Regions from separate parts of the Faecalibacterium sp. BIOML-A4 genome, predicted to be linked through region 1. Evidence: riboswitches for the same ligand, from Rfam matches in the RefSeq annotation. Region 1 holds a riboswitch; the other holds the start of a gene.
The links. A riboswitch is a leader RNA that binds a small molecule or an ion and turns the genes downstream of it on or off. The one in region 1 is predicted to bind thiamine pyrophosphate.
Positions count from the first base shown of each region.

Region 1 (7,506 bases):
TGTGGACATAGGCTGATTTTGAAAAATTTGCAAACAGGTATTGACAAACGAAAAATCCGTGGTTTAATATAGCCAAATTCAATACACTAAACCGTTGAAGCGGAGATAACGGCGAACCATGCCTGTACAGAGAGCCTGCGCAGCTGAGAAGCAGACCGGAAACAGTTCGTCAAGGAAAGTGTGACTTTGCGTTATATTTTCCCGAAATGGACCGCTGAGGGTGCAGGGAACTGCGGAGAACTTTCGCCGCACAGTATTCTGCAACGTAGGGCATACGTCAGTTGCCGGGGATGTGTTGGCATCCCGCCAAGTGCATGGGGTCATGCCCATGAAGTCAGGGTGGCACCGCGGATAAAAGGCCATATTTTATTCGTCCTTGACAGAAGAGAATTCTTCTGTTAGGGGCGTTTTTCTTTTCCACTCCCTCGGCAGAAGAGCCGGGGGAGTTTTTGTTTTAGGGTTCCCTTGTTTCCGGCACTAAGGCTCATGCCTGTGGTTGCGGCCACGAAACCCTGAACAAAACAAATGCACCCGGTTGCTGCGGTTCTACCCACAGGCCGGGTGCATTTTATATTTTAGGAAAAATTACAGGTCACTGCGCGGGAAAGCTGCCATGGCCCAGAAGTTCAGCTCGTGCGCCGAGCAGGCATGGAAGATCTCGCGGCAGCGGGCAAGGCGCTCGTCGCTCAGGCCTTCGCAGACTTTTTCTGCAAACACGGCCCAGTCGCGGCAGGCCGCCTCATAGCCCTTGTCAGCATAGTCCACCACCAGTGTACCATAAAGGGTATCCTGCACGGAAGGCTTTTCTTCCAGCAGTTTCTGGAAGATCCAGCCATAGCTCAGCATACAGGGCAGGCAGGCCATCATGCACTCGGCTGCGCCCTCGCCGTTTTTGGCGGCTTCGATCATAGAGTCCACATAGGCACGGTTCTCCGGCCGCAGCGGCAGGCTCTGGATGCCTTCATCGGTCAGTCCAAAGTGCTTGAGATAGTGCAGGCGGGCTGCATCCTCGCTCTCATTCACGAAGGAAAGCAGGGAATAGTAGGTGCGGATGGTCTGCATATCCTTTGCCTTGGTCATGCCCCAGGCAAACACCTTGGCATATTCCCGCAGGTAAAGACTGTCCTCCACGATGTAGCCCTTGAAGCAGGCTTCATCCAGTGTGCCATCCGCAAGTCTTTCCAGAAATTCCGAATGCAGGCACTGCTCCCACACGGGCAGACTTTCCTGCACCAGCTGCTGCACAAAGGTCTGCTCACTCACCCACAAACTCTCCCTTCAGTGCAAACATATGGTCCATCGGGCCGGAGCCGTGGCCCAGATCCAGCATGGCAGAAAGACAGCCGGAAATGTAGGCCTTTGCGCGCTCCACAGATGCATCCAGATCATAGCCCTTTGCCAGATTGGACGCAATAGCGCTGGACAGGGTGCAGCCGGTGCCGTGGGTATTGGGGTTTGCAATGCGCTTGCCGCGGAACCATTTGCCGCAGCCGTCCCGCCACAGAAGCTCGTCGGCATCGTTGATCTGGTGGCCGCCCTTGCACAGCACGGCACAGTGGTATTTCTCGCTGATCAGCTTTGCAGCGGCCTCCATTCCGGCCGCATCGGTGATCTTCATGCCGGAAAGGATCTCAGCCTCCGGAATGTTGGGGGTGACCACCTCTGCCATGGGCAGCAGCTTTTCGGTCAGTGCCTGCACGGCATCGTCCCGCAGCAGCTTGGAGCCGGAGGTGGCAACCATCACCGGGTCCACCACGATATGCTTTGCGCCATAGGTGTGCAGCTTTTCGGCGATCACACCGATCAGCTCTGCCGAGGATACCATGCCGATCTTGACGGCATCCGGGTAGATGTCGGTAAAAATGGCATCGATCTCCTGTGCCAGAAATTCGGGCGTGGCTTCAAAAATGCCGGTCACACCTGTGGTGTTCTGGGCAGTCAGTGCGGTAATGGCGCTCATGGCGTACACGCCGTTTGCAGTCATGGTTTTGATATCGGCCTGGATGCCAGCACCGCCGCTGGAATCGCTGCCGGCAATCGTCAATGCAGTTTTCATGGTTACAACTTCCTTTGCAAAAAATGCGGAAATGCCCGCAAAGAGGCACCTCCGCACTTTGAAGCAGCAGTATCTCCCTACGTTGGCATTGTCCAAATCAGGTCACAGGTCTGGGCAAACAGCCCACTCTCAGCCTGCTTTTGCAGGCTCCCTTTTTCTGCGTTCAAGAATACCACAGTGCCGCTGCATTTGCAAGGGGATGGCCCTTTTCAATCGGCCCGCTGCGTGGTAAAATGGAAAAAACAAAGGGGGAAATACCATGAACATCACGGTCTATCTTGGAGCAAATGCGGGCAATGATCCTGCGCTGGCGGAAGCTGTCCGGGAACTGGGCAGCTGGATCGGTGCAAACGGGCACCGCCTTGTGTACGGCGGCTCCCGCAGCGGCCTGATGGGCCAGCTTGCCCAGAGCGCGCTGGATGCAGGCGGCACGGTGACCGGTGTGGAACCGCAGTTCTTTGTGCAGCAGGAGCTGCAGCACGATGGCCTGACCAAGCTGATTGTCACCAAGGATATGACCGAGCGCAAGACGAAGATGATCGAGCTGGGCGATGCCTTCATCGCATTCCCCGGCGGCACCGGCACGCTGGAAGAGATCGCAGAGGTAATGTCCAAGGTCTCGCTGGGCCAGTTGGACGCGCCCTGCATCCTGTATGATCTGAACGGCTACTACGACAGCCTGAAAGCACTGCTTGCCAAAATGATCGAGAAAGGCCTTTCCACGCCGCAGCGCCAGCAGGGCATCCGATTTGCGGCGAATCTGGAAGAGATCACAACAATTTTGAATAAAGCCTAAAAGGAAACGCTTCCCCGGCCGGGAAGCGTTTCCTTTTTATATCATTCTCCCAGTGCAGTGCGGATATTTGCAAGCACCTTCTGGCTCAGCAGCACAAAAGCCTGCTTGGTGCGTCCGGCAGAAACATTCGCGCAATGCACATTCTCACGGGCAAAGAAGTCTTCGCCCACCGGGCCGGCAGCGGCACGGGTGTCACAGAAGAAGTGGGTGCCCGGCAGAGCAAGCCACTGTTCCAGAGCAGCAGAGTCAAAGCCCGGGCCGATGGAGGTGTTGAACAGCACCTTGCCTGCGCCCAGCTGTGCAAATTCGTCCTTGCCCAACAGCAGTACGTTCTTGTTCAGGCAGGTGAGCACCACCTCGCTCTCGGTCAGCAGCTGTGCCAGCGGCTTATAGGCCATGCCCACAGCTTCGGCATCCGGCTTGCGGGTGCGGCTGTAATAGGCAATGTCGGCACCCATGAACTGCAGTGCATCGGCGATCATTTTGCCGGACACACCCAGCCCGATGACGCCGACCTTCAGCCCGGTGATCTCCACCGGCTCGTCCCGCAGCATGGGCATCCCAAAACCGTGCAGGATGCCGGTGAGCTCATGCAGGACGTACTCCACAACGCCGCGGTCGCCGTAGTCCCGGATGCCCAGCACTTTGATGCCGCGGGTGCGGGCGTAGGCGATATCCACATTGGCGCTTTCCTCAGAATACAGGCTGCAGCACATGCCGATGTAACGGATATTCGGGCAGCGCTCGATCACATTTTTGCCCATGCGGGAGGTGTAGCTCAGAAGTACAGCATCGGCATCTCCGATACGCCGCACGATCTGGTCATCGCTGGCCGGGATATCGCGGTACAGGGTCACCTCTTCTGCATACTGATGCAGTTCCTGCTCAGCGGAGGGGATCAGACTGACCGGCTCAATGGCCACCAGTTTGTTGAACATCTGCAAAGCCCTCCTTTAATAGAAGCATACGGGGGAGGAGAGGTTGCGCAGCAGGGCAACTACGCTCCAACCGGCAATGGCGCTGGTGGAAGAGCAGATATCCACCACGGCCTTCACGCCCTCGATCTCGGCGGTGATGCAGTGGTCGTCGCCCACCCAGCCGGGGACGGAATGCATGGTCACGCCGGTGATCTCCGGGCCGGTGGTGGCCAGCGAGGTGGCAACAGCCACATTCACGCGGCGGGGGAAGGTGGCAATGGCCTGCTTGGCATTGCCGGTGAACACAGTGGTCTTTTCGGTATCGGTCAGCAGGTGGTCGGCCCATACCGGCGTGTTGCGGAAGCCCTTGGCTCCGGTGTGGGTCTCAATGCCTGCCGTCTCGGCCAGCTTCTGCGCCTCGGCCATCAGGGTGACGGTCTGCAGCACATCAAAGCCGCCAATGGCACCGCTTGCCAGATGCACCTTGGCACCGCCCTCCACGGCAGCGGCCTTGACCTGCTCGTAAAAATCAAGGTCCGCAAAGGCACCAATGGAAATAATGACCAGATTCACGCCTTTTTTCAGTACAGGCACAGCCATGGCGCGCACAGCCTCCACCGAAGCGGTCTCCACGATGTACTCCGGCTCCAGCGCCAGCAGGGCATCCACATCGTCACACACGGCACAGCCCACCGTTTCGGCAGTCTTTTCCGCCGAAGCACGGGTGCGGCTGGTCACGCCCACCAGCTCATAGTCCGGCAGCAGACCGTTCTTCCATGCGTTGGCCACAATGCCGCCCAGAAATCCGCAGCCTACAATGCCAAATTTTGTTTTCATATCCTAAACTCCTTTTTCTGCTTTTTCCAAAGAAAACAGCTTTCTGCTTTTTCCAAAGAAAACAGCATATTCCATTAAAGTATATCATATCAAAACAAAAAATGATATAATAAGGCGCAAGAAAGGAGAAGGCTATGTCGAAAACAAAGGAGCTTTTCTGGACGTTTTTCAAAATTGGTGCGTTCACGTTTGGCGGCGGCTATGCCATGGTGGCTTTGCTGCAGAATGAATTTGTGGAAGAGAAAAAGTGGGTGACAAAAGAAGAATTTCTGGACATGGTGGCAATTGCGGAGTCTACGCCCGGCCCGGTGGCGGTGAACAGTGCCACCTACATCGGCTACAAGATCGAGGGTACGGCAGGTGCGGCAGCGTCCACGGTGGCGGTATGTCTTCCGTCCTTCGCGGTCATTTATCTGATCTCGCTGTTCTTTGACCAGTTCCTCCGCCTTTCGGTGGTGGCAAGTGCGTTCCACGGCATTCAGGTGTGTGTGATCTATCTGATCCTTTCCGCCGGACTGAAAATGCTGAAGCAGCTGGAACACAGCGTCTTCAATATTGTCATCCTGACCACGGTTGCGGCAGCGATGGTGGGCTGTTCCATTGCAGCAGTGTCATTCTCTTCCATTTTTTACATCCTGTTCAGCGGTGCGGCCGGGCTGCTGGTGTATGCAGTACAGCAGCTGCGGAAGGGGGAGAAGAAGCCGTGATCTATGTAGAACTTTTCTGGAATTTCCTCATGATCGGTGCGTTGTCCTTCGGCGGCGGCTACGGCATGATCTCGCTGGTGCGGGAAACGGTCTTAGGACACGGCTGGCTGACGGAAGGCGAATTTCTCAGCTTCATTGCCGTGTCGGAATCCACACCCGGCCCGCTGGCCATCAATATGGCCACCTTCATCGGTGCTTCACAGGGCGGCTTCTGGGGCGCGCTGTGTGCCACGCTGGGTGTGGTGCTGCCGTCTTTTGTGATCATTCTGCTCATTGCATCGGTGCTGCAGAATTTGATGAAATATGCCGGTGTCAATGCAGTTCTTGGCGGCGTTCGTCCCTGTGTGGTGGCGATGATCCTGGCAACTGCTGTCAACATGGCGCTTTCTACGCTGGCCGGGTTTGCAGCGGACAAGGCAGGCATTGCACCGGATCTCCGTTCCATTGTGGTGTTCCTGCTGCTGTGGGGGCTGCATGCCCTTTGCCGCCGGAAAAAGGGCAAAGCACCATCGCCCATTGGGATGATCCTGTTCTCTGCAGGACTGGGGATCCTGTTCTGGGAAATATAAGAATAAGCATTGCACGCTGCCTGAGGGGCATCCTGCTTCTGATGACAGCTTCTGAAAAATGCGCCGGGAGGTTCCCAATAAACCTTTCCGGCGCATTTTGCTACAAAAAGCCGGGCACAGGAAAACTCATGGCTCCCTGTGCCCGGCTTCAGCTTTTATTGGAATTTAGGCGCTGTGCGATCAAGCTGCAACGGAAGAAGCAGCTTCGCTGGAAGCAGCCTCACTGGAAGCGGCCTCAGAAGAAGCAGCCTCGCTGGAAGCGGCCTCAGAAGAAGAACCGTTCTCCTCTGCAACAGCGGAAGAAGCGCTCTCCTCGGCCTCAGCAGCAACAGAAGTGCTGGTAGAAGCAGCCTCGGAAGAGGATGCAGCAGTGGAGGAAGCAGAACCGCCGCAAGCGGTCATGCCAACAGCCAGAGCCAGAGCAACAACAGCAACACAAACATTCTTGAGTTTCATATCTAAAATCTCCTTGCCATACGCAAATGTATTTTGCAGAAGGCCCTACAGGAAGTGCCTTTCTGCAAGTGGATATTCTAGTCTTTTTTGCGAAAAAATCAAGAGCTTTTTTGGCTAAGAAGTGAGATTTCAATGATAATCTACGATTTTGTTATAATTTATCGCTAAAAGTCAAAGAGTTTTTGTTAAACTGATCGAAGCACAGGGAGACTCAGGAAAGAATTTTTTACCGCGTTGTAATCACTTTGTAATTTCTTTCATTGTTTGTTCACTTGAATCAAGACGGGAATGCATGTTCCCTAAAGAGAAATAAAGAAATGCAAAAGTGAGGATGATGCGGCTCCGGAAACGGAAAAGAGCCATTTGTCACCTGACAGTTGACCTGCGGAGAAAGAAAAGAGGGTAAACTTTGTGCAGCGAACCTGAACAAAAATATCAAAAAATGACAAGTGTTATTTGAAAGTGATTTTTATTGGACATAAAAAGTGGATAATACAGACACAGCAGGGGATGAACGGGCTCCCTGAAAATAAAACATGTGTTTTGGAGGAAATAAAGATGAAGTACTATGTTACATTGACCGGACTCAACTACCGCTTCGGCACTCAGCCGTTTACAGTAGGCCAGAAGGTAAAGCTGGTCAAGGAGCCGGAGAATGACTTTGACCGCGAAGCCATCCGCGCAGAACTGCCGGGTCTGGGCAAGGTGGGTTATGTGGCCAACAGCACTCACACCGTGCTGGGCGACTGTTACAGCGCAGGCCGCATCTATGATAAGATCGGCGCTGCTGCCACCGCAAAGGTGAAGTATGTGCTTGCCAATGCGGTGGTATGCAGCGTAAAGGCGGCGGATATGGGGCAGACTGGCCTGCCGCCGGTCGATCCGGCTACGGGTCTGCCCTTTGGCAACGAAGAAGATGCCATCGCATTCTGACAGAAAAGCCCGTCACACTGTATTTTGTGTGACGGGCTTTTCTGCACCTTTTTGCTTCGGCGCACATACACCGGGCAAAGGGGGAATGTATCGTGAACCAGATCGTTTTCACTGCGTGGGTACTGCTGTTTCCGGCGGCGTGCACTACACTGGGGGCAGCAGGCGTGTTTTTGCTGCGGCGGCGGTCGCGGCCCTGCACGCAGCGCATCCTGTGCGGCATGGCAGCGGGCATCAT
Region 1 is NZ_WKZG01000015.1:41,799-49,304, reverse strand. It holds gene GKG34_RS10820 (TENA/THI-4 family protein) at 586-1,263, opposite strand; gene thiD (bifunctional hydroxymethylpyrimidine kinase/phosphomethylpyrimidine kinase) at 1,256-2,056, opposite strand; TPP riboswitch at 2,113-2,220, opposite strand; gene GKG34_RS10810 (TIGR00730 family Rossman fold protein) at 2,316-2,852, shown strand; gene GKG34_RS10805 (D-isomer specific 2-hydroxyacid dehydrogenase family protein) at 2,894-3,790, opposite strand; gene GKG34_RS10800 (aspartate dehydrogenase domain-containing protein) at 3,806-4,606, opposite strand; gene GKG34_RS10795 (chromate transporter) at 4,741-5,313, shown strand; gene GKG34_RS10790 (chromate transporter) at 5,310-5,882, shown strand; gene GKG34_RS10785 (hypothetical protein) at 6,063-6,338, opposite strand; gene GKG34_RS10780 (HIRAN domain-containing protein) at 6,897-7,271, shown strand; gene GKG34_RS10775 (ZIP family metal transporter) at 7,364-7,506, shown strand, end outside.

Region 2 (7,506 bases), on a different contig from region 1:
AAATCCACACGAATTTTATTAACTGTAGGATAACACGGCTTCCGGCAGATGTCAAGAGGTCAAACGAATAAAGTATGACTTTTATAGACTTGACCATTTTTCACCGGGAGGCTAAAATAAAAATAGATACTTTATAAAATAAGGAGAATCCTGCCATGAAATGGATGATCGCATCCGACCTGCACGGGTCGGCGTTTTATTGCAAAAAAATGATCAAAGCGTTTGAGCGGGAGAGAGCAGATCGGCTGCTTTTGCTGGGGGATCTTTTGTATCACGGCCCCCGCAACGACCTGCCGGAGGGTTATGCCCCGAAGGAGGTCATCCCGCTCCTGAACGGGCTGAAGCCGGCGCTTTTGTGCGTGCGGGGCAACTGTGACGCTGAGGTGGATCAGATGGTGCTGGATTTTCCCATTCTGGCCGACTATGCGGTGCTGCCGGTGGGCAGGCGGCTCGTTTACGCTACCCACGGTCATGTGCACAACCTGAAGAACCTGCCACCGCTGGCTCCGGGGGATGTCCTGCTGCATGGCCACACCCACATTCCGGCGTGGACAGAGTTCGGCGAAGGCAATCTCTACCTGAACCCCGGTTCTGTGAGCATCCCGAAGGAGGGGAGTGCACATAGCTATATGACACTGGAAGGGGAGACCTTCCTTTGGAAAACGCTGGAAGGCGAAGTGTACCGGGAGCTGGAGCTGTGATGGGGGCAATGGAGCTGGAAGAGAAAACGGTTCAGATCCGGGATGATTTCGACCCGGACAAAATTCTGGAAAGCGGCCAGTGCTTTCGCCCCCGGAAGCAGGCGGAGGGCTGGTATCGGTTTGTTTCCGGGGGACAGCTGCTTTACCTCAGACCACTGCGCAGCGGAACCTACACGGTGCGGTGTGAGCCGGGCGCATGGGAAACCTTCTGGCACGGTTACTTCGACCTTGGCCGCAGCTATGCCGCCCTGCGCGGAAAGCTGGACAGCCGGGACGACTTTCTGCAGCGTGCCATGGAATATGGCCGGGGCATCCGGGTGCTGCGTCAGGATGAGTGGGAGATGCTGGTCAGCTTCATCATCTCGCAGCGAAAGAGCATCCCGGCTATCCGCAGGGCGGTAGAGCTGCTTTCGGAGCGGTTTGGCGAGCGGCTGGGCAGCGATAGCGAAGGGCCGGTGTATGCGTTCCCGACAGCAGAAGCGCTCTGCTGTGCCGGGGAGCAGGCGCTGCAGGAGTGCGGCCTTGGCTACCGCACCCGCTACGTGCTGCATGCGGCGCAGCAGGCGGCAGAGGGCACACTGGACCTGAAGAAGCTGGCTTCCCTGCCCGATGAAGCACTTTTTGCCCGTTTGATGGAACTGGACGGTGTGGGCAAAAAGGTGGCAAACTGCGTGTGTCTGTTCGGCTATGGCCGTGTGGGCCGTGTGCCGGTGGATGTCTGGATCGAACGGCTCATCCGGGACGAGTTTGCCGGGCAGGACCCGTTCCCGCAGTTCGGGCTGGAAGCAGGCATCGTGCAGCAGTACCTGTTCTTTTATAAAAGAAGCGTGGGATAAGAACCGCGGAGCCGCAGGCAGGAGCGTAGGACCATCCGCTAAGCAAAAAAGGCAACGGCTTCCTCTGTTTGAGGAAAACCGCTGCCTTTTGATCATTTTACTGCCTGCTTTAACCGTTCCAGATCTTCTGCATCCGGGTGAGAAAGGGCGTTGTCAAAATTCTCGATCAGTGCATCCAGATTGGGCAGATGGATCGGCTGCTTTTTCATGCCCTCATACCGCTGGCGTACCGAAAGCGGCATCTTGCCCTGACACATATAACGGCCGAAGACCGTGTTGCTCCTGTCCAGTGAACGCTCCACCTTTTTCAGGATCTTGTTGAAATACTCCTCACTGCCGCCAAAGCCGGCGGTGCCAAAAAGGAAGATATTTTTGCCGTGCAGCTGCTTCAAAAAGTCCAAAGTGCTTTCGTCAGCGTTTCCCTTGTCTGTCCAGAAGCCCACATAGAGGTCGTCTGCTTCCATGGCAGCAGGGTCCGGGGTGCCAAAATAGCAGCAGTTTTCCTGTGGCAGACAGGCGTGCAGCGTGTCTGCCAATAATTTTGTGTTGCCTGTTTTACTGCTGAATACGATCGCGTAGCTCATAGTTTCTCCTTTGGTCGGTAACAACAAAAAACACCACACGTTTCCGTGCGGTGCTTTTCCTTCTGGTGGAGAATACCGGGATCGAACCGGTGACCTCTTGCATGCCATGCAAGCGCTCTCCCAGCTGAGCTAATCCCCCAGATGTTTGTGCCGTGCCTGACGACAGGAGTAATTATACCAGCGCTTTGCCGGATTGTCAACAGCTTTTTTGGGATTTTCTGCAAAAAAATTCCCGCCGGGGAAATGCCCTTCCCGGCGGGAAAAATGACTGCGAAAAAACTTACGCTCTTGCGTTCTGCGGGTCGAAGATCTGCGGTGCGACACGGATCAGGATCACCACAAGGACCGTGGTCAGAATGGCTTCGGGCAGCATGTAGGTGGCGTTGTACACGGCACTGTACAGCCAGCACAGACCGTCCACGCTCATGTTGGAGATGCCGGGAAAGCCGATTTCGGTCATCCAGCTGAAAGCGTAGTCGTAGTCCTTCCAGACGATGTAACCGGACAGAAAGCTGCACAAAAAGCGCAGCAGGCACACCACAAAGGCGCTGACACCGACACCCACGGTGCGGCTGCGGAAAGGCTTTGCGATCAGGCAGGCAAAGCCCAGAACCGTGAAGGCCAGAAGGTAGTCCAGCAGCACGCAGCCCACCTGTGCCGTGAGGGTCTGGCAGTATGCCAGATTGCCAAGGCCCTGCACAAGCTGGATCAGGCTGTTGACGAAAGCGGTCATGATGCCCCACTTTGCGCCGTGGCGGTAGCTCATTACCAGAATGGGCACCATGCTGAACAGGGTGATGGAACCGCCGTGGGGCATGAGCGGGATCTGGATCATGCTCAAAACGGTGGACAGGGCGATCATCAGCGCACCCTCCACCAGAATGCGGGTTTTGGAATAGGTTTTGGTCATAGGGATTCCTCTTCTCAGAACAATAGTACACAAAAACAAAATGCGCCCGCTTTCCAGCAGGCGCACGGGGTTTGTGAAAGAACGGACAGTTCTGCAAACTCCCACGCCGGCATTGTCCGGTCAGGTAAAAGGGTACTCCGCAAAACGCGGATCTCAGCCTTTCGGCACCCCTGTTTTTATGTCCATGCAAAAGTATAGCGCGTCCGGCGCAAAAGTCAAGCCCCGGCGGAACATATCTGCCCCGGCCTGTGCATAGGCTGTACCATAAGTTCACAATGGGAGGAGTCTGGATATGAAGGGAGACCCCGAACAGAGGGCGGTACAGCTGGGCGAATATATCGCGGCCAACCGGGCCACAGTGCGTGCGGCGGCAGCGGTGTTCGGGTGCAGCAAGTCCACCGTGCACAAGGATGTTGCGGTGCGGCTGCGGACGCTGCAGCCGGAGCTGTTCCGGCAGGTGCGGGCGGTTCTGGCCTGCAATAAGGCAGAGCGGCATCTGCGCGGCGGTGCGGCCACCCGGCGCAAATACAGCCGCAGATAAAAGACGGCACACTTCCGAACAAAACGGAAGCTGTGCCGCCTTTTTTAGGTTCAGTCCCGGGTGCGGAACTGGCTCAGTGCGCCTTTTTCCAACCGGCTGACCTGTGCCTGACTGATGCCGATCTCCTGTGCCACCTCCATCTGGGTCTTGCCCTGCAGGTAGCGCAGCTCCATGATCCGCTTTTCCCGCGGGGTCAGCCCGGCCACGGTCTGCCGGAACTGCAGCCCGCTGATCCAGCTGTCCTCGCCGTCCGGGTCCCGCACCTGATCGATCACATACATCGCATCGCCGCCATCGGTGTACACCGGCTCTTCCAGACTGATCGGCTCCACCACCGATTCCAGCGCCGCCGTCACTTCCCGGCGGGTGAGCCCGGCGCTCTGGGCAATCTCGTCCATGGTCGGCTCGCGGCCAAGCTGCTTTTCCAGCGCTTCGCGGCTCTGCATGGCCCGGTAGGCGGTATCCCGCAGGCTGCGGCTCACCCGCAGGGCATTGTTGTCCCGCAGAAAACGCCGGATCTCGCCAATGATCATGGGCACGCCGTAGGTGGAGAAGCGCACCGGCTGGGCGGGGTCAAAATGATCGATGGCCTTGATCAGGCCGATGCACCCCACCTGAAACAGGTCGTCCAGATTTTCGCCGCGCTGGGCGAACCGCTGCACCACGCTGAGCACCAGCCGCAGGTTGCCTTCCACCATTTGTTCCCGGGCTGCTGCATCACCGGCGTGGGCGCGGGCCAGCAGCTCCCGTTTTTCGGCTTCGGTCAGCACAGGCAGCTTTGCAGTGTTCATGCCGCACAGCTCCACTTTGTTGTACATCCAAACGCCCCCGGTCTGTTTTGATCTTCACCGGGAGTATGGGATGCGCAGCGGCATTGTATGCGTGGAAAAAACTGTGCGCTTTCCCGTTTGGCAGGAAAGCGCGGCAAAATATTGTTTTTTGTGCGGATCTATGATATGCTGTATTTGCGGCGGCAACGCCGCCATCAGGCGCTGTGCCCACAAACGCAGGCGGCTAGTCCTTACCGGTACTTGGGTGCCGGCTAAAGACGATTTTTTCTTGAAGATCTCGTTCTCCCCGGATGTCCAAGGGCGGAAAGGGGGGATGCACCATGACGTTCGAACAGGTCGTGCTTCTGCTCACGCTTCTCGGCGGAGCAATCTACGTTACGTTTGAAATTACATGGACTGTTTCTCACAGTGATGACAAAAAGAAAAAATGACCGCCTCGAGTCCCAATCCGAGCGGTCATCTTTTCTTGACTAATCCGGTAAGGAACTAGCCGTTTGCAGGGCCAGCGCCTTTTGTAGCTTTATTATACGCGAATCAGCGTGGATTGTCAAGCCCAGCGGGCGGCAGTCCGCGTTTTTTCACCTCACTCGTTTTCCAATTGTACTTTTAAGGTGTGGATGATCCGTTTTTCCAGCCGGGAAATGTAGCTTTGGCTGATGCCCAGTGCGTCGGCGGCCTCCTTCTGGGTGCGCTCAATGCCGTCCGCCAGACCAAAGCGCAGCTCCATGATCTGCCGTTCCCGCGGGGACAGGCTGTCCACGGCCCGGCGCAGCACGGCACGCTCCGCATCCTGCTCCAGCCGCTGGCTGATCTGGTTCTCATCACTGCCCAGAATATCAGAAAGCAGCAGCTCGTTGCCGTCGCCATCCACGTTCAGCGGTTCGTCGATGCTGGCTTCCTGACGGCGGTTGGAGCTTTTGCGTAAGTACATCAGAATTTCATTGCCGATGCAGCGGCTGGCGTAGGTGGCCAGCTTGATGCTGCGCTCCGGCGTGAAGGTGTTCACCGCCTTGATCAGCCCGATGGTGCCAATGCTGATCATGTCCTCGGCAGGCACACCGCTGCTTTCGTACTTTTTGGCAAGATACACCACCAGCCGCAGGTTGTGGGTGATCAGGTCGTCCCGGGCAGCGGCATCGCCTGCAGCCATACGGGAGAGCAGGACCTTTTCCTGTTCCGGGGTCAGGGGCGGGGGCAGGCTGGGCGCGCCCGCCAGAAAATGTGCGCCGCCGCAATAGCCCAGCCGTGCAAGGAGCCAACGCCAGAACCGGTGCAGAACATGAAACATGAATACCCCTCCTGTACATCTATAGATATCGATCGCATCAAACGCTTCTCAGCGGATGCCCAGCTGTACGGCCAGTTCGCTGCCCAGCAGAGCTGTCCATGGCTGCTGTGTTTCCGGGCGGCAGAATGCGGCCAGAATGCCCGCTGCACTGCCTTTGCTGGTGCGCAGGGCCTTGGCCGGAACGGCAGGCAGCACGCAGTGCCCGGCAATGGTGGTGCAGGGCACCAGCCGCACCCGCAGCTCCGGCGGCGGTGCCGTGCCGCAGGCAAAATAACGGTCCAGAAATGTGCGCAGCTCCTGCGGCAGGGCGCTGCGCACGGCAGGATAATAGACCAGAACCACTGCCTGCCCGGTCAGCGGGTCCTGCACTGAGAAGCCGGTGTCGCAGAAAGCCTGTACGGAGAGGACTGCACCTTCCAGCTCCAGCACAGCGGCAAAGCAGCGGGTGCCTGCACGGCCAAAGCAGAACAGTACGCCGCGCAGCACGGCAAGCACTGCACCGCAGCACAGCAGCAGCCGGCCCGGAGACAGCGGCAGATAGACGCAGAGATTTGCGCTTTGCACTCCGGGCAGCAGCACGGCTCCGCACAGCAGCAGGTTCAGCAGCAGATACCACATACACAGCTGCACAAAATTGCGCAGGCCCGGCACACCGTAAGCCGCAGCTACAGCAGCACAGCAGGTGAACACCTTATAAAGGAAAGCTGCAGGGCCGGGCAGCTCCGGCAGCAGAATGCCCAGCGAAGCTGCTGCCGCTGCCGCACTGCCCGCCATCAGCCGCAGACCGCTGCACTGCCGCGCACACAAAAGCCCTGCGCCCAAAAGCAGTGCTGCTGCGGCCAGAAAGTTCGTCAGCAGCAGTTCGTCCAGATAGATCACGGTTTTCATACACGATCCCTTTCAAATTCCAGTATCTTCCAATTCTGCAAAAAACCATGTCGCTGTGTGCAAAAAAGCGGCTTCTGTAAGAATTTTGAGACCGGATTTTCACAGTCTATCACATTTTTCACATTTTTTTCAAAAAAGTACTTGAACATTTCTGGAAAGTGTGGTATATTATTGCCATCCTAGTAAGGGACGTAAGCCAAACAAATGGCTTGCAAATATCTTTCTAAATTTGAAGGGAGAAATTCATTATGATGATGCCTGCAAACTTCTCTGCTGTTGCAGAAAACGAGATGACCTACGTTGTTGGTGGTAGCCTGGTTGATGTCCTGGCTCCTGCTATGAAGACTGAGAACTGGCAGAACGTTTCCGCTAACGTGATCAAGATCGTTGGCAACTCTTTCCTGGATGCGTACACCAACTCCATTCTGAGCCAGCTGTTCGATGGCAACTACGTTCCCGGCGATGTGATCGGCTTCTCTGTTAAGAATCTGGATAAGGCTTACAACAAGGGCTACAACACCTTCGGCGGCAACTGGGGCTTTGCTGTTGGCGCTCTGAACGCTGGCATGCAGATCCTGGGCGGCCTGTCCGCTATCTACACCCTGGGCAGCGGCTCCGTCGGTCTGGAAACTAAGAAAGGCACTCTGCCCACTCTCTAATAACTAATCTTTCCTGAATAGGATAGATAGTTTGATTTGACATAGCGTTTGTTGTGTCAGGTAAAAGAGCTAGAGAGGCCCCGCACAAGACAAGCAATTGTTTTGTGCGGGGTTTTTGTTTGCATAAAAACGTAGCAGGCTGTGGGAAAACGGCGCAGGGATGGAATGAGAATAACCCATTCAAAAACAATTTCCCGATGGCAGACAAACTGCTGCAGAATTTTTCAAAAAATAGTTGACAACTCCCGGATGTGCTGATATAATAAATCACGTCGTCAGGCACGGCACGAACATCTGGGGGATTAGCT
Region 2 is NZ_WKZG01000004.1:127,047-134,552, reverse strand. It holds gene yfcE (phosphodiesterase) at 156-701, shown strand; gene GKG34_RS04335 (DNA glycosylase) at 701-1,537, shown strand; gene bilS (flavodoxin family protein BilS) at 1,630-2,121, opposite strand; tRNA gene GKG34_RS04325 (tRNA-Ala) at 2,185-2,260, opposite strand; gene GKG34_RS04320 (energy-coupled thiamine transporter ThiT) at 2,402-3,031, opposite strand; TPP riboswitch at 3,114-3,213, opposite strand; gene GKG34_RS04315 (sporulation transcriptional regulator SpoIIID) at 3,324-3,572, shown strand; gene sigG (RNA polymerase sporulation sigma factor SigG) at 3,623-4,390, opposite strand; gene GKG34_RS04305 (sigma-70 family RNA polymerase sigma factor) at 4,947-5,651, opposite strand; gene GKG34_RS04300 (sigma-E processing peptidase SpoIIGA) at 5,700-6,539, opposite strand; gene GKG34_RS04295 (hypothetical protein) at 6,788-7,198, shown strand; tRNA gene GKG34_RS04290 (tRNA-Ala) at 7,495-7,506, shown strand, end outside.
Region 2: linked by a shared signal. The riboswitch ahead of GKG34_RS04320 (energy-coupled thiamine transporter ThiT) and the one ahead of thiD (bifunctional hydroxymethylpyrimidine kinase/phosphomethylpyrimidine kinase) in region 1 are both predicted to bind thiamine pyrophosphate.